Alkaliphilus metalliredigens QYMF: one gene and its partner. Each later gene encodes a partner of the first gene's protein in a complex. Links are inferred from orthologs where the notes say so. Each region holds a gene or a part of one and is shown on either strand. Other genes may lie near its edges. The genes, in order: AMET_RS04860 and trxA.

Region 1 (16,472 bases):
TCTCTGCCCCATCCCAATTTCCATCTTCACAGGACTCGATTACATTTGCAATTAAATAATACATGAATTCTAATTCAACACGAATATGATCTGGAGGCTCTCTGAAATCTGTTGCTTTCTCTAAGCCGGCTTCATGATACATTCTCATTGCATCATGGGTTGATGGACCCATTACCTGCCCTTTGTTTTCTAAATATAAAGAACCATAAGGAGGGGCCAAAAGCGTTTTAGGTCCCACAAATAACTTTAGATACTCTTTTTTAATTTCTTCTAGTTTTCCTTCTTGGCTTAATTCAACCATCATTTCCTTTACATAGTTAGCAGCTTCATCATTTATGAGGGGTAAAAGTTCTCCCAATGTTTCAATTACTTTTTCTTCCTTCAATGCTATTTCTGGCATTTTATAGCACTGTGCTAACAAATTGTACATGGCACATCTCAACTGTTCATGAACTTGAAAATTTTCCACGGTATCTCCCTCATTTCTAAAAGAATTTTGGTGAGAAACAGGAGTACTTCCTGTTTCTCACCAAGTTAACCATTATTCTTTAACGTCAAATTTATTAATATAGTATACTTGTGGTTTTGTGTTTTCTTCTGGTTGTAGCACCAAACTATCATTGTTTGCCAGTAGTTTGCTTACCTCGCTACTTGAGTCATCCAAATCCCCAAATGTTCTGGCATTTGAAGGACAAGCATCCACACAGTATGGTTCCTCACCATTGGCAACTCTATGATCACAGAATGTGCACTTTTCTACTTTATTCCCTCTTCTGATCCCAGCATAGCTTGCTGCACGATCAGGGTTATAGTATGGAATCACATTTCCCCCGACTTTTTCCGTTAATTCAGCACCATCGCCAGAACGCCATTTCCCAAAAGGTTCTTCATCATTGTAATAAATGACACCATAGGGACATGCAGTTTCACAGGCACGACATCCTATACAGGTCTCTTCATCATGCATTGTAATACCGTTATCTTGTTTATACATTGCCTTAGGATTCACTGGACAAGCTGTCACGCAGGGAGCATCCTCACAGTGATTACATAGGGTTGAAATATAATTTTGTATTATATTGGGGAATTCACCCTTGGTTTCCATAATATAATGAGACCAATAAATCCCATCGGGTACATTGTTTTCATTTTTACAGGCAATTGAGCAAGCTGCGCAACCTGTACATCTTCTCTGGTCAATGACCATTCCACATTTAGCCAATTACAACACCTCCACTTTTTCGATTTCTATGCCTTTTCGATCCGAACTCTAAAGCTTCCATAGTATGCCGTTGACCCACTTAAGCGTTCAAACTCAGAAGGTATCATGTCATTGCTATTTGCACCACGTGCTACTCGTCCCTCAAAATCTTCAGCAGCAACATGTCCCATGGCCCAATGTCCTTGACCAAAGTTCTTTTGTACAGTTCCTGGTCGTAGGGCAACCCATGTTTTTAGGGTAGTAGTCATCTCACCTGTCGGTGAAGTAACTTTAACCAACTCCCCATCCTGTAGTCCCAATTTTGCTGCATCTTCAGGGTTCATTTTAATACAATCTCCCCATTTAACATCTCCAGCATCCACATCCTTAAATTCTTGGAACCACGAACAGTTAGCAGCTCTACCTTCTCTAGTTAATCGAGACTTAGAGTCAATAAATGCAAAGGGATATTCAGATTCAGTTCCTACCATATAAGGCTCTTCATAATGAGGAATAAAGGCTCTTTCTCCTACAACATCATATTTACATGTAGCTAAAATATCATCAATATCTGTATTGTGTTTTTCTGCATGTCCAGCTAAAGCTTTCTTTAATGTTTCACTATAGAATTCAAATTTCCCTGTTTCTGTCGGCATGTTACTCCATAGTTTTTTAAATTCATAAGCATCAGAGTTCCAAATACCTGCTTGAATAAACTCATCCCAGCTATTATATTTCGTTCCATTATTTCCAGTTTCTGCATACTCAGCTGGATCCCAAATTGGTTGGGTGCGGATTTTGAAAGCATGTAACTCTAGTTCCAATCCATTTGTAGGTTCTTTATCTGTTTCTGGATCTTTAAAGGTTTTCAAGTAATCCATTAAATTTCCAAAGCCTTTTTCTTCTAATTTTTCTGCTAACATCCATGGTATTTCTGACTCCGGATTTTTCACATCATAGAATGGTTCAATTAATCTTTCAGCAATCCACAGGTGTGTAAACCCATTACCCTTTTGAGCTGCAGCACTCATTTGCTCAAACATATGATGGGTAGATGGTAGTAATAAATCTGCAAAATGTCCCATTTCAGAATAGTGGGTGACACAGTGTGCAAAGAATTCAATCTTTTCCATGGCCTTATTCCAACGTTCAGTTTCTGTACAGGAATAGTTAAAGTTACAGAAGTATCCAATCATGACCTTAGGCAAATAAGGATCTTCTGCTAAAATTGCATCAGCAACTCGATTTGTTACCACACCACCACCGGATTTTCCATCCTTTAGTGCTGGGAATTCCTTATATCCCCTTTGATCTATTTTTTGCATCTTAGTATTTTTCTGAGCCATTTCATCCATAAAGTCATCAGGCTTTGTAAATCCATTTAACTTCGGACTTCTTCCTGTAATGGTACCGCCTTCATGTTCAGCAGATCCAACTAATCCATTTAATGCATGGACTGCCATGGAGTTGTATCCCCCACGAACCTGCATGTTTGATCCACCACCCATAAATACAAGGGCTTGTGGTGCCGCATTGGCAAAGTCAGTAGCTACTTTTCTAATGGTAGCTGCATCTACTCCACAAATGGCTTCTGCCCATTCCGGTGTGCGATCCTTTAATTCTAAGTTCCACCACTTGGTAATTCCATAGGTATGATTTTCTTCAAAGTTATCCTCATCTACAGTATTACCAGCAACAAAGTGGTTTTCACCATCCTTGAACTCACCAACAAATTCCCTAGACCATAATCCTTCTGTTAAGATCACATGGGCCATAGCCGTAGCTAATGCACCATCTTGACCTGGTTTCACTGGCATCCAAACATGAGACTTAGCAGCAGTAGCTGAATGTTTTGGATCAATGGTAGCGATTTTAACACCCTTCTCAAGTAGTTCACCAAAAACATTTAAGTAATGGGATACTTGACGGTTAGAACACAGTGGATCTACTCCCCAGCAAATAATATATTTTGTATTTCTTACATCATAATCCCTATAATTCCAGTAACCTTGGGTATAGTAGGGTCCAAATTTTTCTGCTTCTGCACAAATAGAACTATGGGAAATATTATTGGGTGACCCAATAATCTTAGGTAAATTTCCATAGAACAAATCATTGATGTTTGTGTATCTTCCACGGAACAGACCAAATTTATGGGTTTCATCATTGTTTCTTAATTCCATGATTTTATCTGCAAAAAGTTCCATTGCCTCATCCCAAGAAATAGGTACAAATCCTGGATCTTCATTTTTCCCTTTTTTAGGATTCGTTCGTTTCATTGGTTGTTTGATTCGATCAGCATCATAGACCTGTTGAACAGCCAAATGTGCACGGGGACAATCGTTTGCACCATGAACCTTCGAGTCAGGATGCCCCTGAATTTTGATGGCTCTTCCATCCACCATGTAGACTTGCTTTGCACACCAAGAGGTACACCCTAAACACCCACTGGCTTTCCACTGACCTTCGGCCAACTTTTGAACCTCTACGCCAGTTCCTTCTGTTTCTTGTAATGTCTCAGGCTTCTTGCTACAGCCTGACAATCCAAAAGCTGTTGCAATTGTCAAAGCGATTGAACTGCCCAAAAAGGTTCTTCTTGTTAATTTCATTAAACCAACCTCCTTTTACCTTATTCATAAATATAAGGATATATTTATCTTCCTATATCAGTTAGGAAGAAAGATTAAACACGCTTCCAGTTGAAATAGACACATTGAAATGTATCAATGGATTGAGACAAAAATATTCACCACAGAACTACTTTTTCACCTTATCGTTTTAGATTATAAACTTTTTAAAAGGTTTAGTTGGCTAATTAAATAAGTAGTTCACGTGTTGAAAGTATACAAGTGTCTTTGATTAAATGATATTGATTATTAGGTAGTTATTTTTTTAACTAATCTCATTATAACAATTATTTATCTTCTATACAAGTTTTTTGCGACAAATTAACACAAAATTCACCCTAATGCGACTCAACCTTCACTCTTTTCATCAAAGCAACGCTCTTTTAAATCTTGATATTCCTTGTGATTATTCACATTTAAAAAGCTTTGTAAATAAGGATCAAACCTCTTTACATGTGCTTCATCTATATGTTTCACAACAACTTTCTCAAAAAAATTCAATATCTTATAGTCCCCTTTTTCTAATAACATTTCCATAGGCTCCAAGCATTTTTTACCATAAATTGCATGCAACGGTTGGTAATGTCCTTCTAAATAGGGGATCAGTATGTCCTCCCCTTCTAGATTTTCAATCATATACTGCATCAAAGCTGTATTTAGAAGAGGCATGTCACAGGCAACAACGAAAATACAATCATTTTTCGCTTCCCAAAGACCTGTATATAACCCTATTAAAGAGTTCTTTTCCACCATTTGTATTCGGTCTGGAGCAAACCGAACCCCTTTAAGCATTGGGTACTGCTCTGAGTTATTTGTCACCACAATGATCTCACTAAATAGTGGTTTTAAATTTTCCACAATCACCTCTATCATGGTTCTTTCTCCCAGTTTGAGTAGCGCCTTATTTTGTCCCATTCTTTTGCTGTTTCCCCCTGCTAACACCACTGCGGAAATATCTTTCCTCATCATATATTCATCATCCATTCCTACTAAGGATTTATTATTGGGTATCAAATGGTTTTGTTTCTTTAACAATACTTTATCAAAAATAATATTATTAGACAAGAGAAATTACATTGTTTCAATTATTTCTATCTCAATCAATCTCTTTACGTTTTTTATATAATAAATAAAATGAGCCATGACATTTCACTACTATGCCATGACTCATTTTATTATTCAACTGTTTTTGTTAATCTATAATCTTTTCTTCGCTTCTATAAAGACAAAACAATATTAAGGACAAACAACAAACTTCCTCCCCCACAAACAATCACTACAACTTATTGTATTCCCAAAACAATCTTCTGATTCTCTTGGCAATTCACATCCTTCTACTAAGTCACAATCCATACAGGAAGGGTATAAATTATTATGGAGGGTATATCTGAACTGATGATATCTTTCATTATTCCATATATCTAATAAAGGCGTATCCATTATATTCCCAAAGGAATACTTTTTCACCTTCTTATCCCTTCCAAACACATACTCATCACCATCATGAGACAGTCTATAGCAAGGGGTTACTTCTCCAGTGGAGGTAATAAAGGTTGTCATGTCTTCAATAAAGTTACAAGAACGCTCCGTCTTCAAAGCCATGGCTGGAATATGAATATTCAACCCCTTGCCCAAAGCATAATTGCGAATTTTAGTTAAAAGGTTTTTATTTTCCTCCGTGGGGTAAATTTCATACACAATATTATCCTTATGATCTTCTCCCTGGGGAATCAAATTAGATATAATTAAACGGCTACTATTCAAGTCACTGGCTAATTGGACAACCTTATATATATCACTTATATTATCTCTAGATACAACAAATTGCAGCTCTACCTTCGGATATGGAGAGTTCATCTGTTGCTTTAATTTTTCTAAATTCTTAAGGCTCTCCACAATTAAATTTAATTCTATACCTCTGATTTCCTTAAATTTTTCTTGCATCCCATCAACAGAGACAGTAATCGTATGTACAGTCTCAATCATTTTTTTCATTAAGTCTTCAGTGAGCAGCGTTCCATTGGTTGTCATATGAAGATTATACCCCTTCAGTTTTTCTAAAATGTCTAGAATGTCACCATGATAGGTGGGTTCCCCTATTCCTCCAAGGACAATTGTTTCTATCCCTTCGATTCCCTCAATATCCTTAATAAATTTATCTAGTACCCTCAGTTCCATGTCCTTTGGGGAGATTCCCCAGCCTTTTCTGTAACATATAGAACAATCTAAATTGCATCGATCCGTCAACTCTAAGTATATCTTTTTAATTGTATTGGTCTCTATTTGCTGTACTTTATATCCTAAGCTTTTCATCTGTTTTCCCCCTTTTCTAAGCGAAACAAGGTAAGTCATCTTTTTACAAATATGATGACTTACCTACGTTAATACCCCTTAAAATATTTGATTTGCAATTTCTTTTAACAGATCCAACCCTTTGATCTCTTCACCAAACATAGGCACTTCTAAAAGTGTAGCATCCTTAAAAGTTTCCTTCATTTCTTCAATATACCCTAGCTGCATTTTTCTTCTCTTTTGATAAAAAGGCGTCAGGGCTTGCTCCTCTGGGATGATTAAGTTGGCTACCACTAGCTGTGTTTTAATATCTAGTGTTTCTAGCTCCTTTGATGCACGGTAGGCTTCGATTATTGGTGTCCTTTCAGGGTACATCACAAAGGCAAATGTAGTTACTTTTTCATCCTTCATCATATTAATAACCTTATCGAACCGTTCTTTTTGCCGTTTATCCTCATCACTGACTTCAACAGATGCTCCTGCTTTTAACTGAATTTGCTTGCTCCAGTCCATAGGCAGTTCTAATAGCCTTAGGGTATGACCCGTAGGAGCTGTGTCAATTACAATCACCTGAAAGTCATCTCCACTGGCATATTCAACAAATTTTTGAAAGGATGCCATTTCTTCCGTACAAGGAGAGTCTAATTCTTCCTTCATGGCCATAATTGTGGTTGGATCAAATTTTACTTCTGCATCCTTTAAGATATTTTCCTTATACTCTTCTGTTGCTTTTTTTTGATCAATCTTTACGGCGTATAAATTATCGATACCTGCTACAGCAGCAATTTTGTCCCCAACGGGCTGATCCAATACATTCCCAATATGGGCAGCAGGGTCCGTGGTCAATAATAGGGTTTTATAGCCTTTTTGAGCTGTTTCTACCGCAGTAATACAGGCCATTGAAGTTTTCCCAACACCCCCCTTTCCTGAAAAGAAGATGTTCTTTCTCTCTGCATCTATTGGATAGAGTTTAGTAGAGAATTTATTCATTGGTATCACTTCCTTCAAAGAGTTTCTCTGCACTTTTTATAAACATCTCTACACCCTTTAGCTCACTATCAAATAGCTCCATGGTTTGAATCATCAGATCACTAAAGAGATCCTTAGATTTGTCAATTACCTTCTGTTGGCGATCATATTTTCCTTTAAAGAAAGGCACTATGGTTTCTTCTTCTGGAATTAATCCGTTAATAATCACCTTTGTTGTGTGAATCCCAATTTGTGCAAGGTCCTTTGAAGATCTTTGGGTTTCCTCTAGAGAGGTTTCCTCTGGCTGCATCACAAAGACAAATTCAGTTTGACTCCGATCTCTTAATATGGCAATGGCATCATCATACTTTTTCTTACTATCCTGGATCAATGCCACAGGTCCCATACAAGTTTGTCCACTGCCCTTGGCACTCTCCTCTATATGCTTACTCCAATCCACCGGTAGTTCTAATAAACGAATGGTATGACCCGTAGGGGCTGTATCAAAAATAATCACTTCATATTCATCAGTATCCATAAAATCAATGAACTTATCAAAGGCAGCCATTTCCTCTGTACACGGTCCACTTAACTGCTCTTCCGCTACCTTCACTAAATCTTCATCAAATAATTCTCGCATAGGGGCGAGGGATCTTTCTTTGTACTCCTCTGTTGCTTTGTCTGGGTCTATTTCCATTGCATAAAGACTTTTCACTCCATTAATAGGGGTGACTTTATGTCCAATTTCCTGCTCAAATACATCGGATAAGTTAGCTGCAGGATCCGTTGTAACAATTAGGGTTTTCTTACCTTTTTCTGCATAATGCACTGCAGTTGTGGAAGCCATTGAAGTTTTGCCGACCCCACCCTTACCAGAAAAAAGCATGAATTTTGTTTGCATGTTATTCATCTCCTATAGGTGTGTTTGAATTTCCTCATAAGTTGCATATCCACTGTATTTAATGATTTTTCCATTAACCGTTGTAATGGGTAGGATCTCTTTTCCCTTTTCCTTTACCATTTTAAAAACTGCTTCATTCTCTCTAAACTTCAAGGGTTGCTGTGTAATCATATATCTTTCTACAGATGCATCAGGATACTCCTTTTTTAAAAGCTCTATATCCTCGTTTAACTTGATTAATGTGTCATCAACGCTCGGTCCACAGATTCCTGAGGAACAGCACATTGGCGGATCATAGATTTCAATTTTCATTTATACTCATCCTTTCAATTATATTCTTTTATGATTATATTTAATTTTCTCTTGCTACCTCAGGAAACCAGTGTCTTGTTCTGTTGGAAATTTTAACCAATGTTAACATGACTGGCACCTCTACTAAAACACCGACCACCGTTGCTAGGGTTGCTCCTGAGTTCAAACCAAACAGTGTGATGGCTACTGCCACTGCCAATTCAAAGAAGTTACTTGCACCAATCATTCCAGCAGGTGAAGCAATGTTGTGGGGCAATTTCCACGCCTTTGCCCATCCATAGGCCAAGAAAAAGATAAAGAACGTCTGAATGGTTAATGGTATGGCGATTAATAACACATGTAATGGATTGCTTAATATAACCTCTGCTTGAAAGGTAAAGATAATCACTAATGTTAGTAATAACCCAACAATCGTTACATTATCAAATTTCTTAAGAAATACATTTTCAAAATACTCTATCCCTTTACTTTGTACAATATATTTTCTAGATAAATAGCCTCCAACTAAAGGAATCACAATAAATAAAACAACAGATAAAAACAATGTGTCATAGGGAACAATGACGTCAGTGATTCCTAGTAAAACCGCAACAATAGGTGTAAAGGCAAATAGTAATATAATATTATTAACCGCTACCTGTACCAATGTATAGGCTGGGTCGCCCTTTGTTAAATGACTCCAAACAAATACCATTGCAGTACAAGGAGCGGCTCCCAATAGCACTGCACCTGCCAAGTAATCATTGGCTAAACTCTCTGGAATCAAATTTTGGAATACAATCTTAAAAAAGAAAGCCGCAATTAAATACATTGTAAATGGTTTGATTAACCAATTGGTAACACAGGTGACAATGATACCCTTAGGCTTTTTAGTGGCTTCTACAATACTGGTAAAGTCAATCTTTAGCATCATGGGATAAATCATTAACCAAATTAGAATTGCTACAGGGATAGACACTTGGGCATATTCCCATCGACTTAATGTCTCTGGAACGGCTGGTATTAATTGGCCAATCGCCACTCCAACAACAATACATGCAGCTACCCACACAGTTAAATATCTCTCAAAAAAACCAATCCCTTTTCCCTCTTGAACAACATTTTCATTGCCCATCAATATCTCCTCCTAAAAAATATTTTCTACATCATTTTAAAAATAAAAAGTCTATGTTGCATTGATTTACTTAAGCGTCTTTATATTTCGTTATTTTCTACTCTTTTGATGAAGTCCTCTACCTTTGCCTTAATCAGATCCCTTGTATTTCTAAAACCTTCCGTTGGTCCACCAGAGGGATCCTCAAGTCCCCAATCTTCACTGTGACTGCATGGTACAAAGGGGCACACGACATTGCATCCCATGGTAATCAGATAATCAACTTCTTCTGGAATATCAGTTAATAGCTTAGGACTGTGTTCACTCATATCGACTCCTGCTTCCTCCATTACTTGAACTGCCCCAGGCTTTACTTCTGGATAGTCTTCTGTTCCAGCTGAGTATACTTCCAGTACATGACTGCCTAACTTTTTCGCCCACCCCTCTGCCATTTGTGAACGACAAGAATTGTGAACACATACAAATGCTACCTTTTTTTTCATCACTATTCCTCCTTGTATCTTTCTCTAGTACCCTTCAAGGGTTAGTTTTTTCCATCTAAATAGTTTTGAAACAGAGATGAGTATTTCCTGTCTTTCAGTCTCTAACTTTTTAGGATAATACAGCGTCACTTTTTCTAATTCATACTTTAAATAATCATCCAGATTATCTTGGGGCTCGCCTAGATATATTACCGGTACATCCACTACCCCAGAATGGCATCAGCCTTTTTTACTGTATCTTATAGTTGCAGATTCTCCATGTTGTAAAATATATTCAATTGCCTCTTGATCTACGGTAATTTTCATCAAATTTCACCTCATCCTTGGGCTTCATTGATATCATATGCATTACAATTGTTTAACGTTTATCTACAATAACAGCTTTCTTGAGTAGCTCCTTTACAAACACAGTCTTCTTTAAATGACGTTAGGTGTTTAAGAAAGCCCTGGAGTTCATCGACTTTTTCTTGATTAATCGAATAAAATACCCATTTCCCTTCCTTTCTTCTCTTCACAAGCTTAGCATGCTGTAGAATCTTCATGTGATGTGAAATTGTTGGCTGTGTTAACGCTAGTCCATCCATAATATCGCAGGCACACAGCTCCCCACAGGAAAGCATCTCTATAATGAGCAGTCTATTTTTATCTGCCAAAGCTTTTAGTATTTCTACTTGATCGTCCATATATTCCACCTTTTCCCTTTATATAGATACTTATCTATGTGTTTGTTTTTAGTATATTCATTTTTTGTTTTTTTGTCAATAATGTCACTGTTAATTTTTTGTTAACTTATGTAAAGAAGCTATCTTAACGTAACGTTAAGATAGCTTCTTTCTCAATTTTCTATGTGATTTTTGTTTTAGTTAGACTCAAAGTGTTTATTTAGATCAGCTATGAGTAAACTCACATCTATACCATGTACGTTTCCTGCATCGGAAATACTTTCCATAGTTGCTCCAGGGCATCCTAGACAATGTAGTCCGTATTTCATAAAAATACCAGCCACTTCTCTATCCATTTTTAATACTTCTGCAATTGTCATATCTTCCGTTACTTTTTTCATCGAATATCCTCCTTGTTTTCTGGCAATTTGTCCATGAACAATAATGGCTACAAAATATGATTGTCATGTTCATTCATTTGTTAATGATACTACATTTATAAGTCTATCAATTATTATGAGAGTAATCAATTGCAATTAATCAACATAGTCATAGGAAGTTATTATCACATTGAACCCAACTATTGAAATCTTCTATATGAATTGTGGTATCAGACAAATAGGTCTATCCTAGATGAGCCTAAGATACAATTAAAATACATGTTACTATTGTTTTTCCATAGGTGGCTCTATTTCATTTTTCTATTGACTCACACTGTATGATTATTTTTTCCAATACCATTATACATCACATGAAATTAAGCTTAAAATAGAAATTAGGATATCTAAAACTTTTATGCTTTATCCTCACAAGTATATTTTATTATGAAATAGGAGGAATCACAATGGATTTCAAACAATTAGAAGCCTTTGTCGCCGTTGTAAAGTTCAAGAACTTTTCAAAGGCAGGACAGCATTTATATCTAAGCCAACCTACCATAAGCAGTCATATTTCAAACTTAGAAAAACAACTCAACACAATACTTATTAATCGTTCAAACAAAAAAATTACAGCTACCAAGGCTGGAGATTTATTGTATGACTATGCTATCAGTATGATTAATTTGAAGCATAAGGCCATATTTAAGCTTGGGGAGTTTGAAGGGCAAATATCAGGTAATATTGAACTTGCTTCCAGCACAATCCCAGAACAATATATTATTCCAGATCTCATATGTGAATTCAATAAAATGTATCCTCATGTTACCTTTACCATGCGCCACTATGACTCAAAACAGGTAGTAGATGGTATTATCAATGGAGAAATTGATTTCGGCATTATCGGACGCAATATCCCTCATAAACAGCTTCAATATGTGGAACTAAATCATGATGAACTACTGTTCGTTACTCCCTACACCGAACCCTATAATCATTCTCATGCTGAACTCACCCTTCAAGATATATTGAAGGAAAAGTTTATTTTTAGAGAAAAGGGTTCTGGTACTAGAGCTCTTTTCGAAGAGTCGTTGAATACAACGGGCTTTGCTGTATCCGATCTAAAAATAGTGGCTTTTATTGAAAATACTGAGGCCATAAAGCAATGTATCCGTAGAGGCTTGGGGGTTTCCTTCCTATCTAGTAAGGCTGTTGAAGATGAGATTAAGTATAATCTATTAAGTGCCCATAGAATTAAAGACCTAAATTTACAAAGAAACTTTTATTTTGTCTATCATAAGCATCGTTCTCCCTCTCCATTAGAAGCCGAATTCCAAAGTTTTGTTTGTCAGTATTTTAAAAATGGTGAGACTTCTAATGAGTAGCATACTTAATTCTATACTGTTCTCTTGGCTTCCTTTTGATTAGAGTAGTAGCTACATTGCTGCTCTCTACACCCATGGGGATGTCGATCACTGTGCTGACAAACAATATCATGAGTAGATGGAAGCTGTATTTCAAGATATTTTTCCGAATAATCACAGGCAACCTTTAGGGCTGTATGTACAAAGTTTTTACAACAGCAGGGACCTGTTTCATTAGCTATGGCTTCAATAACCTTTGAAACCACATGCATGGTAGCTGCTGTCTCTTCATTTTTAGGGCAGGCTGCTCCTAAAATAACACTATAGACAGCACCAATAGCTGGGGCTACTCCACAAATTCCTGTCAAGCCACAATAGGCTCCTATGGCTTGTTTTTTTGTTCTATTTAAGACTTCTATTAGTTGCTCTTCTGTGACATCAATTTCCCCGTGATTTTTTATAGCAGCCAATAGTGAGCCCGCTGCAACCCAAGCATGTTCACAGCCCAACATTGGTATGGGGGCTTCATTAATGATTTGTTCTCCTATTAATAATGGGTTTATTCCCTCTGCAGAGGCAATTAAACCTAAAATGATATTGAAGGATTTTTCTCCATGACAATGGTCACAAATATAATGCCCCTTTGCACAATGGACATAGCCTAATTCTTGCTTACCGCAGTCCATACATCTAAGCACTTTGCCTATTTCTAAATAAGCTAGCTTTTCACCACAAACAAGACAATTCTCTTGACTCTCTTCTTGGTGTTGACCAACACCTTCATGGGAAGGTCCTCAGCAACTACTAATAGAGCTTATTTTTTCTGTTTCCATAGTTATGGCCTCCTTTATTACGCTATATTTTTTATATCGTAACATAAGTATGTAATTATTTAAACGAGTGTTTACTATTGGTAAAAAAAAACAGTTCTGAATCAAAAGATTCAAAACTGCTTTTTGTTCCGCTTGGGCAAGCGTTTATGTTACATTTTATTATATCATAATTTAGATGTTAAGTATATTAACTTATTGTAATCAATATTTGGTATTTCTAGTAAAGAGGCTATGCATCTAGTGCATATCTGCTATCCTTGATAATAACATCATCAACTCACCCCGCTTTATAGTTTAATTATTAGCAATCATGTGGAAAGTAATGTTATAATTTAATATGAACTTTTGATGAATGAGGAGTTGTGTTATATGGTATATTCTAATAATGATGTAATTCAAGATTTCGGCAGCGATTTGAGATATTTAAAACTTTTGTCTAAGGAATTTCCCACTATCGCTTCAGCAAGTACTGAAATCATCAATTTACAAGCTATATTGAACCTCCCTAAGGGTACCGAACATTTTTTGTCTGATATTCATGGAGAATATGAGTCTTTTAATCATGTGTTGAAAAATGGCTCTGGAAATATAAAACGAAAGATAATAGAAGTTTTTGGTGATCTGTTGAGTGAGACGGAAATAAAAAGCCTTGCAACACTGATCTATTATCCAGAACAAAAATTAGATCTTATTCATAAGAAGGAAGAAAATATTGAAGAATGGTATAAAGTTACCATTTCTAGACTGGTAGAGGTCTGTCGAAAGGCAGCCTTTAAATATACCCGTATGAAAGTTAGGAAGGCTCTGCCAAAGGACTTTGCATACATAATTGAGGAACTCATGCACAGAGGTCCTAAGGAGCTAGACAAGGAAGAATATTACAATGAAATCATCGAAACCATCATTCGCATTGGAAGGGCCGATGAATTTATCATTGAAATGTCAAAGCTGATTCAAAGATTGGTGATAGATAGACTTCATATTGTAGGGGATATATTTGACAGAGGTCCTGGTCCAGATATTGTTATGGACACGCTTTTGAATTATCATTCCGTTGACATTCAATGGGGAAATCATGATGTATTATGGATGGGCTCCGCAGCCGGAAGTGAGGCTTGTATTGCAACCCTTATTCGAATATGCGCCACATATTCCAATTTGAATACCATCGAAGATGGATATGGTATCAACTTACTTCCCTTAGCTACCTTCGCTTTAGATTTTTATAAAGATGATGATTGCACTGCTTTTAAGCCTAAAATTAAAAGCGATATCATTTACACCGAAAATGATTTAAAGCTTATTGCAAAGATGCATAAAGCGATCTCTATCATACAGTTTAAATTAGAAGGCGAAATCATTAATAGACGACCACATTTTTCTATGGAGGACAGACTTTTATTAAATAAAATTAATTATGAAGATGGGACAGTTGACATAGATGGAAAGATATATAAACTAAAGGATTCTAATTTTCCAACTATCAACCCTAAAAATCCTTATAAACTTACTATCGAAGAAAAAGAATTAATGGAAAAGTTAAAATCATCATTTCTAAACAGTGAAAAGCTCCAAAGACATGTGAGATTTCTCTTTTCAAATGGTAGTATGTATTTAAAATTCAATTCAAACCTGATGTATCATGGTGGCATTCCAATGAATGAAGATGGTAGCTTTAAAAAAGTAACAATAGATTCATCCGGGATCTCCTACAGCGGAAAGGCTTATTTCGACAGGTTAGAGATTTTAGTAAGAGAAGCATATTTCCGTAAGAATAATCCGATAGCAAAACAGCATGGTATGGATATCACTTGGTATTTATGGACTGGACCAGATTCCCCCCTCTTTGGTAAAGATAAGATGACCACCTTCGAAAGATATTTCATAAATGATAAGGAAACCCATGTTGAGAAAAAAGATCCCTATTTTAAGCTAGAGGATAATGAGAAGATGTGTAGAATCATATTTGAGGAGTTTGGTCTCAATCCAGATGTGTCCCATATCATTAATGGTCATGTGCCCGTTAAACTCAAAGAAGGTGAAAGTCCCATAAGAGCAAATGGAAAACTGTTAGTGATTGACGGAGGTTTTTCCAGGACTTATCAAGGTACTACTGGAATAGCAGGCTATACACTGATCTATAATTCATACGGCCTTTTACTAGTATCCCATGACCCATTCGAATCAACCCAGAAAGCCATTGAAGAAGAGAAGGATATTCATTCTACTACAATGGTGTTAGAAAAGGAAGTTGAAAGAAAAAGGGTGCGGGATACAGATGACGGTGAAAAACTGAAGTTCCAGGTTAAGGATTTGGAAATGCTTTTGGATGCTTACAGATCGGGATTGATTAAAGAGCAGAGGTAACTACCATTGAAACCACATTCGACAGCAAAGCTGTCTAAGCACTTTCCTGAAAAGGGCTGTAGGAGATTTCATCCCCTACAGCCCTTTTTTTAGTTATTCTACTATTAGCGCTTTTATAATATTCCTTGGTTTATGAACATCATTACCATTTGACAAATAATATCTGATGGTTGGGATTTAGTATAGAAAAGCTTCTTCTAAATCGCCTTCCCATATTACATTGTCTACTCCAGGTACATCTAAAATTTCATCAAAAAAACGTTCATTTATAAATTTAGATGGTAACTTCACCATAAATCTAATTTCTATCATATAACCTTCATCTTCTTCAATGTTATCTTCATTATTAACCTTAATATACTTAATATTAATATTATTTTTACCTAATATATGTCCTATGTTACCTATTAACCCAGCCCGCTCTTTACCCTGGACAATTAATAATTTATTTTGGCTTTTTAATAACTTACTTTGTATAAAACCCAAACTTTTTAAGGTAAACATGACGATGATTGTCGTTGCAATCCCGCCTACATAATAACCACTTCCGATAGCTAATCCTACACCCCCACAAACCCAAATACTGGCAGCAGTCGTTAAGCCTCGAATATCATTTCCCGTTCTCATAATGGTTCCTGCTCCTAAGAATCCGATTCCACTCACTACTTGTGCTGCTAATCTAGCAGGCTCCCCACCACTATTATCCGCACCGAGTCCTTGAAAGCCATACATAGATATTAGCATAATAAGGGTAGAGCCTAAAGTAACTAATACATGGGTTCTAAGTCCAGCAGGACGATTGTTGGCCTCTCTTTCCATGCCAACAATACCTCCTGCTATGGCTGATAAAATTAGTCTTAAAACAATCTCCCCATCGCTTATCAATAATCTCTACTCCTTTATATTGCTTATTTCTATAAGAATTTATCCTTGAAGGAAACAGGCTTTTAACAAATCCTCATGTTCTGAAT
Region 2 (16,254 bases), 2.7 Mb from region 1 along the record:
AGAGGCTTGTATTTTGATCTCGTAGAACTATATGACTATATTCAAAAAAAGGATTATCAATATCCCTCCACTCCATCTATTTCTCATATGTATGCCTTAGATTATCAATTAACAAAAATTTTAGACGAAGGTCTAGACAAACGATTTGCTAGACATTTGGAAATGGCAAAATATGTTAGGGAATGGGCTGCGGAAAATTTTGCGTTATTACCAGAGGAAAAATATGCTTCTAACACCCTGACCACAATAAAGAATACCAAGGAAATCAGCATTAAGGATTTAAATGGTAAATTAGGTGAAAAGGGATATGCGATTTCAAATGGTTATGGTGATTTAAAGGATAAAACCTTCCGAATTGCCCATATGGCAGATACAACATTAGATGAAATCAAAGAATTATTAACAATAATTGATGAAATCATGAAAGAATAATGGAGGTGTTATCATGCCTAGAATATTAGTAAATGATAAAATAGATCAAAAGTCATTAGATGCAATTAGTGCAATGGGAATAGAATTAACCGTCGAAAATTATCCCGCTGATGAATTGAAGAAGCAAATAAAAGAATATGATGGTATTATTGTTCGCTCTGCCACAAAGGTGACTCAGGAAATAATTGATGAGGCCCTGGAAACAGGAAAGCTCAGGCTGATTATTCGAGCTGGCGTGGGTCTAGATAATATAGATGGTGCCTATGCAATGAAAAATGGGATAACTGTTAGAAATACCCCTGATGCCAGTAAAGTATCTGTAGCTGAGCTTACAATCGCTCATATGTTAATGATTGCACGAAAGCTACAACAATCTAATGTCACCATGCGTCAAGGAAAATGGTTGAAAAAAGAGTATAGAGGAGTTGAGATTGAAGGAAAAACCTTAGGATTAATAGGCTTTGGTCGAATTGCTAAAATAATTGCTCAAAGAGCTGCAGCCCTAGGAATGAAGGTTGTATATAATACAAGATCTGGAAAGGTACAGGGCTTCGATGAATTTAAATATTTATCAAAAGAAGATCTCATTCAATCAGCAGACTTTATTTCCCTACATGTGCCTCATTCTCAGGAAGCGGGAGCAGTCATAGCTAAAAAAGAATTTGATATGATGAAGGATGGTGTATATGTACTCAATTGTGCCAGAGGTGGTGTCATTTGTGAAGCATCCTTGCTAGAAGCACTAGACAGTGGGAAGGTGGCAGCTGCAGCTCTAGATGTATTTGAAGAGGAACCAGTGAAGAATGAAGCAATTTACCTGCATGAAAAAATATCACTTAGCCCTCATATTGGTGCTTCAACGGCAGAAGCCCAAGAAGGAGTTGGCAAAGAAATTGTTCAGATAATTAAAGAATTTTTTAAGATTTAAAATGCATATGCTTAGCAATACACATAAGACAAATAGACGAAGTAAATTTTCTTCAAGGAGATGATTAAATGGCAATTGTAAAGCCCTTTAAGGGAGTAAGACCCAATCCATCCGTAGCCCATAAAGTTGCAGCACTTCCCTATGATGTAATGAATAGAGAAGAGGCAAAGAAAATGGCCCAAGGAAATCCCCAGAGCTTTCTTCATGTAAGTCGAGCTGAAATTGATCTAGATGACGATGTCAGTCCCTATGGTGATGTGGTTTATCAGAAGGCTGCAGAAAATTTAAAGGATATGATGAAGCAGGGTGTTCTAATTCAAGATGAAGCACCAAAATATTATATATATAGACAAATCATGGATGGCAGAGGACAAACAGGACTTGTTGCATGTGCATCTATTGATGAATACTTAAATGATGTAATCAAGAAGCATGAATTTACTAGACCTGTTAAAGAAGTTGATCGAATTAATAATTTCGATTTTTGTAATGCCAATACAGAACCAGTATTCTTTGCGTACCGAGCACAAAAGGAAATTAATAAGATCATAAAAGCGTGGACTGATGGAAATGAGCCGGTGTATGATTTTACTTCGGAGGATGACATTGGTCATATTCTGTGGGTGGTAGATGACTTAGAGAAAATAGATGCCCTGGAGAAGCTCTTTAAGGATGTACCTTATCTTTATATTGCAGATGGACATCATAGAACAGCTTCAGCTGTAAAGGTTGGATTAAAAAGAAGAGAAGCGAACCCTGATTACACTGGAGACGAAGCCTATAACTTTATGATGACAGTGATCTTTCCAGATGATGAACTGCTAATTATGGACTATAACCGAGTGGTACAGGATTTAAATGGTCTCGAAACAGATGAATTTTTAGAAAAAGTGGCTAAGGCCTTCCATGTCCAGAAGTGGCAGGGAGAAGGACCCTATAAGCCTGAGGCAAGACATGACTTTGGGATGTACCTGGAAAATAAGTGGTATAAGCTGACAGCGAAGAATGAAGTCATTAATGAAGATGACGATACAGAGCGTTTAGATGTGAGTATCCTTCAGAAAAATTTACTGAATCCCCTACTGGGAATAGAAGACCCTCGTACCGATAAGCGAATTGACTTTGTGGGTGGCATTAGAGGTCTAAAAGAGCTTGAGAAAAGAGTGAAGCATGACATGAAGATTGCTTTTTCATTATATCCACCATCAATGGATGAGCTTTTTGCCATCGCAGATATTGGTCAGGTAATGCCTCCAAAATCTACTTGGTTTGAACCAAAGCTAAGAAGTGGTTTGTTTGTACATTTATTAGGATAGTTTAAAATCAATTATTTCTGTAAAACGCCTATCATTAGAACCATTGATGATAGGCGTTTTTGTGTTATACTCTATTTAAACCATAAGGAAAATATTTACTGGTATTTAAAAAGATGAGGGAGGAGAGTATATGAAGAAATTAAATGTAGGAATGATTGGATTTGGAATGTCTGGAAGAGTTTTTCATGGACCGATGATAACCAGTATGGATGAGTTCAATTTTAACAAAATTGTATGTAGTAGAGAAGCAACAGTGAAGGCAGCACGAGAAAGTTATCCTGAGGTACAGATCATTTCCGATGTGGATGAATTGATGGCAGATGACACAATCGATTTGATCATTGTGGCAACTCCTAATCTATCCCATTTTAAATTAGCCCAAAAGGCGTTGCTGGCTAATAAGCACGTGATTGTAGAGAAGCCCTTTACAGTGACCTCTGCAGAGGCTGATGAGTTGATTGAGTTGGCCAAGAAACAAGAAAAAATAGTAACCGTATACCAAAATAGAAGATGGGATAGTGATTTTCAAACAATAAAACAAGTGATTGAGAATGGACTATTGGGGAATATAGTGGAATACGAAGCTCACTTTGATCGATTTAGAAACTATATTAAAGCTGGATGGCGCGAAGAACAACTTCCAGGATCTGGGATGCTGTATGATTTGGGAAGTCATTTGATTGATCAAGCCCAATATTTGTTTGGATTACCCAAGGAAATCAGAGCAGACATTCGTGTCCAGAGAAAATGTGCTAAATGTGATGATAATTTTGAACTGGTTTTAGATTACGGTCAAGTGAAGGTAACTTTGAAATCGGGAATGTTAGTAAGGGAAGCATTGCCTCACTTTATTGTATTAGGAGATCAAGGATCATTTTTGAAATATGGTATGGATACACAGGAAGAGATGCTTAAAAAAGGTGAAACCCCAAAGACCATGGAGAATTGGGGAGCAGAGCCCGAAAGCATTTGGGGAACCATCAACACTGATGTAAATGGATTACATATAAAAGGCAAGATAGAGAGTTTAAATGGAGATTATAGAGGGTTTTATCATAATGTGTACAAGGCAATTATGGGAAAAGAAGAATTGATAGTGAAGCCAGAAGAAGCAAGAAATACAATTAAAATCATTGAACTGGCTATGAAAAGCAACAAGGAGAAAAGAACCATCGAATTTAAATGATCCTGATCACTCTACAGAATTATTGACACCCTCAAACTCGATGGTATTTCTATCTTATTTGAGGGTGTATTGTATGACTACGGAGTCTGTGTATCTTCTGTTTGGTTATGGATGAATTTGTCATCTCCAGTGGTTTTTACATGCAGTTTTTCTTTTTTTAGAGTTGTTTCAATTTGCTTCATCTCGTGAAACTGTTTGTTATCAATACTCACATTTTCTAAAATAACAGGATGTTTAGTGATTTCAATGTGTTCTTCACTGATGGGAATTCTGATTGTGTCAGCTTGGCTCTGTTCTTTACCATCGAAGACCTGCTTTTCAATTACAATCTCCTCTCTAACAACAGGAACAGTAACTGTTTTTTCCTCCGTTATCACCTCTTTATATATATGAACCTCTCCAGTTTTTACCTTATTTGTACATATATCTAATTTTTCTTCCCGGAGTTGTCGCTTGATATCGTCGAAGTCTAATGGAACCCCCTATCGTTTTCTTCATCTTCATCTTTTATTTTAGCATTACCCTCTTTATTGACATGGGCATCTTCTTTTTTCAGCGTTGCTTCTATATGTCTTGTATCTTCTACTTGGCGCTTATGGGCTTCAATTTCTCCCGTTATCACAGTGTGTTTATCTACTTGAACCTGGTCCTCACTGATGGGAATGTGAATCGTTTCTTCGTCAGTAATAGGAGAATCACTGGATTCATTATTGATTGAATGTCTTTCTATAATCACTTCTTCATGACTTACAGGCACATCAACTATCTTTTGTTCTTCAACAATTTCTTTACTAAGCTCCACCTCGCCTACTTGAACGCGGTTTTTAGAAATATCCAATTCTTCACGACGAAGACGAAGCGATTTGTCATCGACGTTTCGGGCTTTATCCTCTTCTTTTTCTATTTTGTCGTCATCACTTCCAAAAATTCCAAAAAATTTGCTCATAGTTACCTCCTGTAATGATCTTATTTTTTATTATCAGTTATATTTTGTGCTTTATATAGATTCAATATGCATAACTAATTTTGCTAATGAAGATGATGTTTACAGCTCCTGGTATAAAAAAGATCCTATTTAAAAATAATAAGGACTATTATACTTATGGCGTTTTTGTTTATAGACACTGATATTTCTACTTTAAACTAAACCGTAAGCGTAAACAATTAACGATTAGAGTTAAGGAAGGAGATCATGCTTAATGAGAAAAAGAGTAAAGGATATGATGTTTTTTGTGCTGATTTTATCACTAGTCCTTGCGACGTCGGGCTGCGCACCTGAAGAAGCAGGCGAGGAAAGAGGGGAAGTGAGAGAGGACACTTCATTTGCAGGGAGATATGTTGGGTATTCATGGCAGGGAGAAGTCACTGGGACTGCCTTTGAAGACACAGAACAGTTCGTAGAAACCATATTGGATCTCGATGAAAATGGCGTGATTCAAAATGCAAAAATGGTTTTTTTTGTCCAAAAAGAAGGGTTTTGGATCCCTCGGCAAAGTGGAAATGCCTATGTGGATGTAGACTTTTCAGTAGACCCTAAACCGGCAGTACCTGGTGAAGATTATGAACCAGGAGAATCAATGTTTACTATTTACACTGCAGACATGATGGCTTTCTACGCTGTTGCAGTAGATGAGCCAGGAGTCGTTGCAGTTGCAATGGTAGATCCCATTACAAGATACCAATTTGATAAAAAGTTTCCCCAAGATTTTGATTTTCAAATTCCAGTAAGTGAGTTGACAATCGGAAGTTCTGAGGTGGTGCCAACCATAAGAACTTCAGCTGGAGGACTCATGAAGCCCGATGAGTGGGAGACGCTATCAGATCAAACCATTTTTAACATTAACCCATGGTCTCATGTGGTGAACGATGTAGGTATATTACAAGGGGTCAACGAATCATCTTCCACACAAGCGTTTCTTGAAGCCCTAGGAGTTGAATTTGATGGCGAAGAACCACAACCAATGAATGTTGCCTATGGGTATTTTGGTATGGGTGGATGGGATGGTAATTATGGCGCCATTGAAGAATCTCTTAGAGGCCAGGATGCAACAGAAAAGACATCCTTAATAGATTGGTCCATTCCACGCTATGCCGGCGCAGTCAACGAAGAAAATATCTTTGGGGTTGATGTTGAATCAGGTGCAACACGTACAGTGCAGAACTCTATCGACGGTATTTCCGGTGCAACAACGCGAATGTCAAGAGAATCCACTTCGTATCAACGGGCATTGGTGGAAGCAGGTATCATTAATGAAGAAGACGTGATCGTAGGAAGATTCTAAAAACATAGGTTTCTAATTCTCTGTGAAAATGTCTCAAAATAAGTAGTAACTAGATAAACCAAGATATCGAAATAAAGTCTCCCTTTATGGTATAATGGTTTATCCTTATTTGAATTAGTGAAGTAAAGGTGTAGAGAAAAAGTTTGGAAGAATGGGAGGCAGTCGAATTGGCTTTACATGTTGTATTACTTGAACCAGAAATTCCCCAAAACACAGGAAATATTGCTAGAACCTGCGTTGCTACAGGAGCAACTCTTCATTTAATTGGTCCCATGGGTTTTTCAATAGATGAAAAACAGGTAAAAAGAGCAGGGCTAGATTATTGGGAGCTGTTAGATCTTAATTACTACGATCGTTATGCAGACTTTTTAGAGAAAAATAAGCACCCAAAGGTTTATTGTGCCACAACAAAGGCGCAAAAAAACCACAGTGAGGTTGCGTATCCTCAGGATGATACATATATCATGTTTGGAAAGGAAACAGCAGGGATCCCTAAAGAAATATTAAAAGACCATGAAGAGACATGCATTCGAATTCCCATGGTGGACATCGAACGGGCTCGTTCTTTAAATCTATCCAATGCAGTTTCAATTGTGGTCTATGAAGTATTACGACAATGGGGATATTCAAATATGAGGTAGTGTTATTGCTACGAAAAAGCATCAAAGTTGAGAGCGTTAAACAACTTTGATGCTTTTATTTTTATGAACTAAAGAATTTAGGTTATAAATAGTACAACAAGAAAATATTGTAAATTATATAGATAAGTTATACAATAAAATAAAAGCACCCCTATTAGGAGGTTGGCTATGAAAAAAATTCAAATCATCGCAGATAGTATGCTTGATATACCAAAGAATATAATGAAAGCATATAATATTAAAATAGCACCATTAAGGATTCATTTTGAGGGTGGGGAGTATCGGGATGGAGTAGACTTGAGTCCCCAGCTCTTTTATGAAAAACTATCAGAAGCAAAGGAATTACCGAAAACATCTCAAGTGTCACCAAATACATTTATACAAATGTTTAACGAAGCAATTCAGGAGGGATATGAAGTGATTTGTATTAATGGATCTTCTAGAGCCAGCGGAACCCATCAGTCAGCCATCATTGCGAAAAATGAAATTGACAGCCCGTTGATTGATGTCGTTGATACCATGGGATTAAGTATGGGGGGAGGATTGTTGGTCTATGAAGCTGCCAAAATGGTAGGGGCAGGAAAGGAAAGAAAAGAAATCGTTGAAACACTCCTTGCCTTAAGGGACCGAGTAGATCATATTTTCACAGTGGATACATTGGAATATTTAAAGATGGGTGGACGATTAAATCCGATGAAAGCAACCATTGGAACTATTTTAAGTGTAAAACCAATTCTAACCGTAACTGAGGGCCTAGTGGATTCATTAGATAAGGTAAGGGGAAGCAAAAGGGTTATGGGAAAAATGATTGAGTTAGCTAAAGAAAGAGGAGGAGATTTTCATGAGCAAACCATGGTTTTGGCCCATGCAAATAGACCCGATATTCTGGAAACTTTTAAGGCAAAAGTAATAGCGGAACTAAATCCAAAAGAAGTACTTACAGCTGAGATTGGTGGTACAGTAGGAACCCATGCTGGTCCTGGTACATTAGCTATTTTTTACTATAAAAAAGTGAAATAGAAGGTAGTTGAGATTTTTTGTATTTAAGGCAGAATAATTTGAATTTATCGTGACAATCAATTCACTATCAAATGACAAAAAATGCTTTACATTCTAGTATATAGTTGATATAATTTTAACGAGAAGAGCTACTCGTAAAGTTTACTAATCAGTAATACTATAGCAACAATAGTTACTACTAATAGGAAAAAGATAAATGATTAAAAAAATAGATATTCTGCACTTCTATAATAAATGATAATAAAAAAAATATCGAAATCTGGAAGAAGAATGTGGGAGAGATTCGATCAAGGCCTAAGAAACCATAGGTAATGATTGGACGCCGAAGGAAGAAGCTAGAGAAATTGCCCTTTTCTAGTGAAAATCTCAGGCAAAAGGACCGTATTTGGACAGAACTCTGGAAAGCGATTTTTCACCGAAGGAGCAACTCCTCATACATTGAGGAAGAATCTCTCAGGTACAAAAACAGAGATGACTTTTGGCAACGGGCTGTTGACATAAGTTTCTCTGTTTTTGTTTTGCCATTTTCGTGTATAGTCAATCTTTGGAAAGGCAATAAATTAAAGAGTAATACTAGATGATTAGAATAAATTACAGTGGAAATACATAGGTCACATTGTATGAGAGGGGACGTTAAAGTTGAAGGCTATCATTGTCACCAATAATCCTAGAGTAAAGGAAAAGTATAGTCAGATTTATCAAGTGGTGTTTGAAGAAGGAAGCGTCTTAGATGTGTTAAGACAGGTCCGGGATTATATTCATCGAGGACATGAACTACTAACCCACCCATTATCAGGAAGCGTTAAGCCTAATGAGTCACCCTATAAAAGTGTCTTAGTCTCTACAATGGCTGAAACAGTAGAACTAAACTCAGTTAGAATCATAGAAGGAAGCATGGAAACCGCACAGAAATTGATTAATATGAAAACGATTCCGCGTTGGAGTGAAAAAGTACTCCAAGATTTTCAAGTGATAGACTGTTCATTGATTGACAGTGGCATTGAAAGTATGACACAATTTTAATGATGTTAAATTAACTGGTTCTAAAAGCAAGACAAAAAGGACTAAATAAATTAAAAGAAGTTAAGGAGTGGAAAACATGGAAAATGTTTATGATGTTGTAATTATTGGAGGGGGTCCTGCGGGACTATCAGCTGGGCTTTATGCAGCAAGAGGAAAAATGACTACTTTAATTCTAGAAAAAGAAAAGACCGGTGGCCAAATTGCCACAACTGAAGAAGTGGCGAACTACCCTGGTTCAATTACAGATGCCACAGGTCCCGCATTAGTTGCCAGAATGGTTGAGCAATGTAATGAATTTGGAGCAAAAATTGAAAAGGACACAATTAAAGAAGTTAAGTTAGAGGGAAAAATTAAGATTTTAGTAGGAGAAAAGAATACATATCATGCAAAGTCTATTATTGTAGCTCCAGGAGCCAGTCCAAGACTTTTAGGTGTACCAGGAGAAAAAGAGTTAACAGGTAAAGGGGTATCTTATTGTGCCACCTGCGATGGCGATTTCTTCACAGATTTTGAGGTGTTTGTCATTGGTGGAGGAGACTCTGCGGTTGAAGAAGCAATGTTTATTACAAAATTTGCCCGTAAGGTAACCATTGTTCATAGAAGAGAAGAACTTAGGGCAGCTAAGTCTATTCAAGAAAAAGCATTTAAGCACCCTAAAATTGATTTTATTTGGAATACAACAATCAAAGAAATTAAAGGTGATGGGTTAGTTGAATCAGTTGTATTTGAAAACCTAAAAACTGGGGAAATTACAGAGCATCATGCAGATGAAGAAGATGGCACATTTGGTATTTTTATGTTTGTGGGATATATTCCCCAAACCGACTTGTTTAAAGGTATGTTAGACATGGATCGTACAGGTTACATCGTGACAGATGATAATATGAAGACCAATGTCCCAGGGGTATTTGGAGCAGGGGACTGTCGGGTCAAGTCATTAAGACAGGTTGTAACTGCAGTATCAGATGGGGCCATTGCAGCTGTACAAGCAGAAAAATATATTGAAAATAATTTCGAAGAGTAAAGCTTGATTCGTAATTAGGTGAAATTAAAAATCAAATTAATGTCTCCTTTGTACTTCTGGTTTAGAGGAGATAGATAAAATGAATGCGATGTTAAGGAGGTGAAAAGATGCTAGCAGTGGATAAAGAAACTTTTGAACAAGAAGTGTTAAAGGCAGAAGGATATGTTTTGGTTGATTTTTGGAGTGACGGATGCGAACCATGCAAGGCTTTAATGCCTGATGTTGAAGCATTAGAGGCACAGTATGGAGACAAAGTGAAATTTGTTAAGCTAAACACAACTCAAGCCAGAAGATTGGCAATAAAAGAAAAGGTACTTGGACTGCCAACAATTTCCATGTATAAAGATGGAGTTAAGGTGGAAGAAGTAACTAAGGATGCAGCAAACAAGGAAAATATTGAGGCAATGATTACAAAAAGCTTATAAGGCTCTACTGGCCTATGGCATGAACGTTCAAACTATAGGCCTGATCAATAAAGGGAGGTGAAGATTGTGCGCTTAGAATTAGGTAAGATTTTCATCAAAGATGTACAGTTTGGTAACGCATCGAAAGTGGAAAATGGCGTGCTGTATGTCAATAAGGATGAAATGATAAAAGAAATTGGCGGAGATGAACACATCAAGAGCATTGAAATTGGGTTAGCACATCCGGGTGAGGAAATTAGAATTACACCTGTTAAAGATGTCATTGAACCAAGAGTTAAGGTGGAAGGTCCCGGTGGTATTTTCCCAGGGATACTAAGTAAAGTTGAGACTGTTGGAACTGGACGCACACATGCTTTGAAGAATGTAGCTGTTGTGACTGCTGGTAGCATTGTTGGATTCCAAGAAGGTATTATTGACATGACGGGTCCAGGAGCAGAATACACACCATTTTCACAAAACCATAACATTGTTGTTGTTTGTGAACCGGTAGATGGTTTAAAGCAATACGATCATGAAGCGGCTGTGAGAATGATTGGACTAAAGTCAGCTCAATACTTAGGTGAGCTAGCAAGAAGTCTTCAACCAGATGAAGTACAAGTATATGAAACACAACCAATCTTTGAATCAGTTAAGAAGTATCCTGACTTACCTAAAGTGGGTTATGTATACATGCTTCAAACCCAAGGACTTTTACATGACACCTACGTATATGGTGTAGACGCTAAGAAAATTGTGCCAACACTGTTGTATCCAACAGAAATCATGGATGGTGCAATTATCAGTGGAAACTGTGTATCTGCTTGTGATAAAAACCCAACCTATGTCCATCAAAACAATGGAATCATTGAAGAACTTTATGAAAAGCATGGTAAAGAGATCAATTTCGTGGGTGTTATCATCACCAATGAAAATGTTTACCTGGCTGACAAAGAAAGATCTTCAAATTGGACTGCCAAATTATGCAAATATTTAGGGCTAGATGGTGCCGTCGTTTCACAGGAAGGCTTTGGAAATCCTGATACAGATTTAATTATGAACTGCAAGAAAATTGAAGCAGAGGGAATTGACACAGTTATCGTAACTGATGAATATGCGGGACGAGATGGTGCATCTCAATCATTAGCAGATGCAGATCCAGTGGCTAATGCGGTTGTAACCAATGGAAATGCAAATGAAGTGATTGTTTTACCACCAATGAAAAAAATAATCGGAAGCACACAATATGTTGATGTGATTGCCGGTGGATTTGATGGAAGCTTAAGAGCAGATGGTAGTATCGAAGTAGAAATCCAAGCAATTACTGGAGCCACCAATGAAACAGGATACGTAAAGCTGTCTTCAAAGGGATACTAGTAGAAAAATTACTAATATTTGTCAGCAGATAAACGTTTGCAATTAATCGAAATATCTAAAAATAAAATTTCAAAACGAAAGGATGGTACTTAATGAGTTTATTTGATGGAAAAAAAGTCATCATAATTGGTGATAGAGATGGAATTCCTGGTCCAGCTATGGAAGAATGTCTAAAGGGTACAGGGGCGGAAGTTGTCTACTCTTCTACAGAGTGTTTTGTCTGAACCGCTGCAGGTGCTATGGACCTAGAGAATCAAAAGAGAGTAATGGATCTAACTGAAAAGCATAATGCTGAAAATGTAGTTGTTATTTTAGGAGCAGCAGAAGCAGAGGCTGCAGGATTAGCAGCTGAAACAGTTACCAATGGAGATCCAACTTTCGCAGGGCCATTAGCAGGAGTCCAGTTAGGACTAAGAGTTTATCATGCAGTAGAGCCTCAATTTAAAGATGCAGTAAATGCTGAAGTATATGAAGATCAAATCGGCATGATGGAAATGGTGCTTGAGGTTGATGCCATCATTGAAGAGATGAGCAATATCAGAAATGAATTTGGTAAATTTAAAGACTAAGAGATCCTTTTATAAAAATAAATATTTTCCCAAAAATAGAGAGGGGGGAAAGCATGAGCAAAAAGAGAGTTGTTCATTATATTAATCAATTCTTCGCCGGGATTGGTGGAGAAGAAAAAGCGGACATAAAGCCAGAAGTAAGAGAAGGTATTGTAGGACCAGGAATGGCTTTAGAGAGCGCATTAAAAGATGAAATAGAAATAGTTGCAACGATTATTTGCGGTGATTCCTATTTTAACGAAAACGTAGAAGAAGCAAAGGCTGAAGTCATAAAGATGGTAAAGCAGTATAAGCCTGATCTATTTATTGCAGGCCCTGCTTTTAACGCCGGACGCTATGGTGTTGCATGCGGAACCATTGCTAAGGAAGTAAATGATCAGTTAGGAATCCCTGTATTAACAGGAATGTACCCAGAAAACCCAGGTGCAGATATGTATAAAAAGAGTGTTTACATTATAGAAACTGGTAATTCTGCGGCAACAATGAGAAAAGCCATTCCAGCTATGGCCGCTCTTGCCCTTAAGATGTTAAAAGGAGAATCAATTGGTTCTCCAGAAGACGATAAATATATTTCCCGAGGAATCAGGAAGAATTACTTCGCCGAAGAGAGAGGCGCTAAGCGTGCAGTTGATATGCTGATGAAGAAGTTAAATAAAGAAGACTTCGTAACGGAATATCCAATGCCAGACTTTGATCGCGTAGAGCCAAATCCAGCAGTGAAGGACTTAAGTACTGCGAAGATCGCATTGGTTACATCTGGCGGTATTGTACCAAAGCATAACCCAGATAGGATTGAATCTTCTAGTGCATCTAAATATGGAAAATATGATATTTCACAGTTTAAGGATTTAACGGAAGCAGATCATGAAACCGCTCATGGTGGCTATGATCCTACCTATGCCAATACAGATCCTGATCGTGTTTTACCAGTAGATGTATTAAGAGACTTAGAAACAGAGGGCATCATTGGCAAATTACACAAGTACTTTTACACAACAGTGGGTAATGGGACTTCAGTTGGAAGCTCTAAACTCTTTGCAGCTGAATTTGCAAAGGAATTAGTGGCTGATGGTGTGACCGCCGTTATCCTCACATCTACGTGAGGCACCTGTACACGTTGCGGTGCAACGATGGTGAAAGAGATTGAAAGAGCAGGAATTCCTGTAGTACACATGTGTACAATTGTACCCATTTCCTTAACGGTTGGAGCGAATCGAATTGTACCCACAATTGCAATTCCACATCCATTAGGAAATCCAGCATTAGATGAAAAAGATGAAAAGAGCTTACGAAAAAAATTAGTTGTAAAAGCCCTAAAGGCCTTAACAACTGAAGTTGATGGTCAAACAGTATTTGAAGATTAATGAACCCATCAATATGACTAGATAAATGAAAGACATAAATAGATGGGTGATTAGGGTCACCCATCTATTTAAATATTATGCCGAAGAACAAAAATGATGATAACTGATTCATTAAAAAAATGATTGATTCGCAAGAAAATTCTTTGGAGGTGGCTATGATGTCCTACGCAGTAATGAAGGGTGCCGGTTACATTCTTGTACATGCACCTGATATGGTAATTCACAGTGGAACGACACAGATTGGTGAAAAACTTGGAAATCCAGAATCAGAGTATTTAAAAAAGCTTCCTAATCATTTAAGGAGCTATGAAAAAGTAGTGGCTTATCCGCCAAACCAAGTATATATAGGGAATATGAAACCCGAAGAGCTACGGGGTTATGAGATGCCATGGCATACCCATGAAGTTGAAAGTGCAGATCGTTTTGGTAAAGTAGGAGAAATCATGCCCCAGGACGAGTTTATTGGTTTCTTAAAGGCTGTTGATGTTTTTGATCTTGTTAAATTAAATAAAGAATTCACCAAAGAAGTAAGGGGAAAGCTTGAAAAACATCCTTTAATGACAGAAGCGTTGATCGCTAAAATTAAAGAAGGTGAAGAGCAAGAGGATATTGATCAATTCATTAACAATCATCATGCAGAGGCAATTTATCAGGATCACAAGATTGTGGGATGCGTCAAGCGAGCCCATGAAACGGATTCTAATTTAAATGCTCATATTATGTTTGAAAACTTAGTTGCAAAAGCTTCAGGTGCATTATCATTCATGAATCTAATTGCTAAAAATGACATTGATGTGACATCAATTGAGTATGTCATTGAATGCTCAGAAGAGGCTTGCGGCGATATGAATCAAAGAGGTGGCGGGAACTTTGCTAAGGCAATCGCTGAGGTTGTTGGCGCTGTTAATGCAACTGGATCTGATACAAGAGCATTTTGTGCTGCACCAGCCCATGCCATGATCCAAGCGGCAGCTTTAGTTAAGGGTGGCGTGTATGAAAATGTTGTGGTTGTCGCCGGTGGCGCAACTGCTAAGTTAGGCATGAATGGGAAAGATCATGTTAAAAAAGAAATGCCAATCCTGGAAGATGTATTAGGTGGATTTGCAGTATTGGTGAGTAAAAACGACGGTGTGAATCCGATTATCAGAACTGATTTAATTGGAAGACATACAGTAGGAACAGGTTCTTCACCACAGGCAGTCATCACTTCTCTAATCACTGCACCCTTAGATAAGGGTGGTCTAAAGATTACAGATGTTGATAGATACTCAGTGGAAATGCAAAATCCAGATATCACAAAGCCTGCTGGAGCAGGAGATGTACCTGAAGCTAACTATAAGATGATTGCTGCATTAGGCGTAAAAAGAGGCGATTTAGAAAGAGCAGAAGTGGCTACATTTGCTAAAAATCATGGTATGCCTGGATGGGCGCCAACCCAAGGACATATTCCTTCTGGAGTACCTTACCTAGGGCATGCACGTGAAGCTTTCTTAAATGATGAAATCAAAAGAGCTATGATTGTTGGGAAGGGAAGTCTATTCCTAGCTAGAATGACAAATCAATTTGATGGCGTATCCTTTATACTAGAAAAGAACGATGGCCTAACAGAAGAAAAGCCACAAGGGATTTCTGAGGATGAAGTAAAATCTATGATAGGTGAAGCCATGAAGGATTTTGCGTCACACTTATTAGGTAAATAAGGGGTGAACTCAATGACTGAAAATAAAGCAGTAAAAAAAATGATTGGTAATGTCTTTAACGACATTGCAGATGCAATGCAAACAGGACAATTTGGAAAAAAGGCTCGCATTGGACTAACGACATTAGGAAGCGAGCATGGTGTTGAGACGCTGATTCAAGGTGCCGAAATGGCAGCACAAATGTGTTCTGATTATGAGGTTATCTTAATCGGACCCAAAAATGATACGAAATTTCAAACAATCGAAGTAAATGAAGAAGAAATGATGCATAAAACCATGGAGAAGCTACTAGAAGATGGCACAATTGATGCCTGCGTGACGATGCATTATAACTTTCCAATAGGGGTAGCCACAGTAGGCAAGGTGTTCACTCCTGGAAAGGGAAAAGAAATGTATCTGGCAACAACAACAGGAACAACCTCTACCCATAGAGTAGAGAGTATGGTGAAAAATGCCCTTCGTGGAATCATAGTCGCTAAGGCTTGTGGGATTGAAAACCCAAGTGTGGGTATTTTAAATCTTGACGGATCAAGACAGGTGGAGAGAGCATTAAAGGAATTGAATAGCAATGGATATCCTATTAATTTTCAAGAATCCATGCGTTCTGATGGTGGCTGTGTTATGAGAGGAAACGACCTCTTAGCAGGAACGCCAGATGTCATGGTTCAAGATACACTATCAGGAAATATTTTTATGAAGGTGTTTTCTTCCTTCACAACTGGAGGAGAATACGAGTCCATGGGATATGGCTATGGACCAGGAATAGGCGATGGATACGATAAGACAGTGTTGATCCTATCCAGGGCATCTGGAACGCCTGTTGTAGCCAATGCCATTAAGTATGCAGCTGATTTGATAAAGGGAAATATTAAAGAAGTGGCAAAGCGGGAATTTGATTTAGCTAGAGCAGCAGGTGGAGAAGCGATTTTGAAATCCTTGATAAAAGGCACTCAAAAAGCCGCTTGTGATGAAAGAGATAAAGAGGTAACTG

What was found.
Region 2: the proteins of AMET_RS04860 (region 1) and trxA are in contact, whole or in part, in an NMR structure (PDB 2IPA), measured with the Bacillus subtilis proteins. The link is inferred for Alkaliphilus metalliredigens QYMF from one-to-one orthologs.

Annotation. Positions count from the first base shown.
Region 1 is NC_009633.1:1,020,783-1,037,254, reverse strand. The notes cover bases 8,198-11,162. They hold AMET_RS04860 (arsenate reductase ArsC), read right to left. Parts: upstream 9,899-11,162; coding sequence 9,497-9,898; downstream 8,198-9,496. Other genes in these bases: AMET_RS04845 (DUF1858 domain-containing protein), read right to left, coding at 10,758-10,961; AMET_RS04850 (ArsR/SmtB family transcription factor), read right to left, coding at 10,264-10,581; arsB (ACR3 family arsenite efflux transporter), read right to left, coding at 8,343-9,416; arsD (arsenite efflux transporter metallochaperone ArsD), read right to left, coding at 8,198-8,302. In the rest of the region: AMET_RS04905 (TorD/DmsD family molecular chaperone), read right to left, coding at 1-469; AMET_RS04900 (4Fe-4S dicluster domain-containing protein), read right to left, coding at 542-1,222; AMET_RS04895 (molybdopterin-dependent oxidoreductase), read right to left, coding at 1,249-3,810; AMET_RS04890 (molybdenum cofactor guanylyltransferase), read right to left, coding at 4,177-4,893; AMET_RS04885 (tungsten cofactor oxidoreductase radical SAM maturase), read right to left, coding at 5,065-6,141; AMET_RS04880 (ArsA family ATPase), read right to left, coding at 6,220-7,110; AMET_RS04875 (ArsA family ATPase), read right to left, coding at 7,103-7,990; more of arsD, read right to left, coding at 8,003-8,197; AMET_RS04840 (selenium metabolism-associated LysR family transcriptional regulator), read left to right, coding at 11,405-12,322; AMET_RS04830 (fructose-1,6-bisphosphatase), read left to right, coding at 13,504-15,501; AMET_RS04825 (MgtC/SapB family protein), read right to left, coding at 15,679-16,386; AMET_RS04820 (DUF1667 domain-containing protein), read right to left, coding at 16,426-16,472. UniProt on the Bacillus subtilis protein: Catalyzes the reduction of arsenate [As(V)] to arsenite [As(III)]. In vitro, can dephosphorylate para-nitrophenyl phosphate (pNPP).
Region 2 is NC_009633.1:3,683,533-3,699,786, reverse strand. What follows is about bases 8,872-11,618. They hold trxA (thioredoxin TrxA), read left to right. Parts: upstream 8,872-9,959; coding sequence 9,960-10,277; downstream 10,278-11,618. Other genes in these bases: AMET_RS17645 (glycine/sarcosine/betaine reductase component B subunit), read left to right, coding at 10,344-11,618; trxB (thioredoxin-disulfide reductase), read left to right, coding at 8,905-9,852. Outside these bases: AMET_RS17710 (pyridoxal-phosphate-dependent aminotransferase family protein), read left to right, coding at 1-432; AMET_RS17705 (D-2-hydroxyacid dehydrogenase), read left to right, coding at 446-1,360; AMET_RS17700 (DUF1015 domain-containing protein), read left to right, coding at 1,429-2,676; AMET_RS17695 (oxidoreductase), read left to right, coding at 2,807-3,862; AMET_RS17690 (YsnF/AvaK domain-containing protein), read right to left, coding at 3,940-4,320; AMET_RS17685 (YsnF/AvaK domain-containing protein), read right to left, coding at 4,332-4,808; AMET_RS17680 (hypothetical protein), read left to right, coding at 5,062-6,144; tRNA (uridine(34)/cytosine(34)/5-carboxymethylaminomethyluridine(34)-2'-O)-methyltransferase TrmL, read left to right, coding at 6,312-6,785; AMET_RS17670 (DegV family protein), read left to right, coding at 6,954-7,805; AMET_RS17660 (GrdX family protein), read left to right, coding at 8,445-8,828; more of AMET_RS17645, read left to right, coding at 11,619-11,630; grdC (glycine/sarcosine/betaine reductase complex component C subunit beta), read left to right, coding at 13,722-15,263; grdD (glycine/sarcosine/betaine reductase complex component C subunit alpha), read left to right, coding at 15,276-16,254. UniProt on the Bacillus subtilis protein: Participates in various redox reactions through the reversible oxidation of its active center dithiol to a disulfide and catalyzes dithiol-disulfide exchange reactions.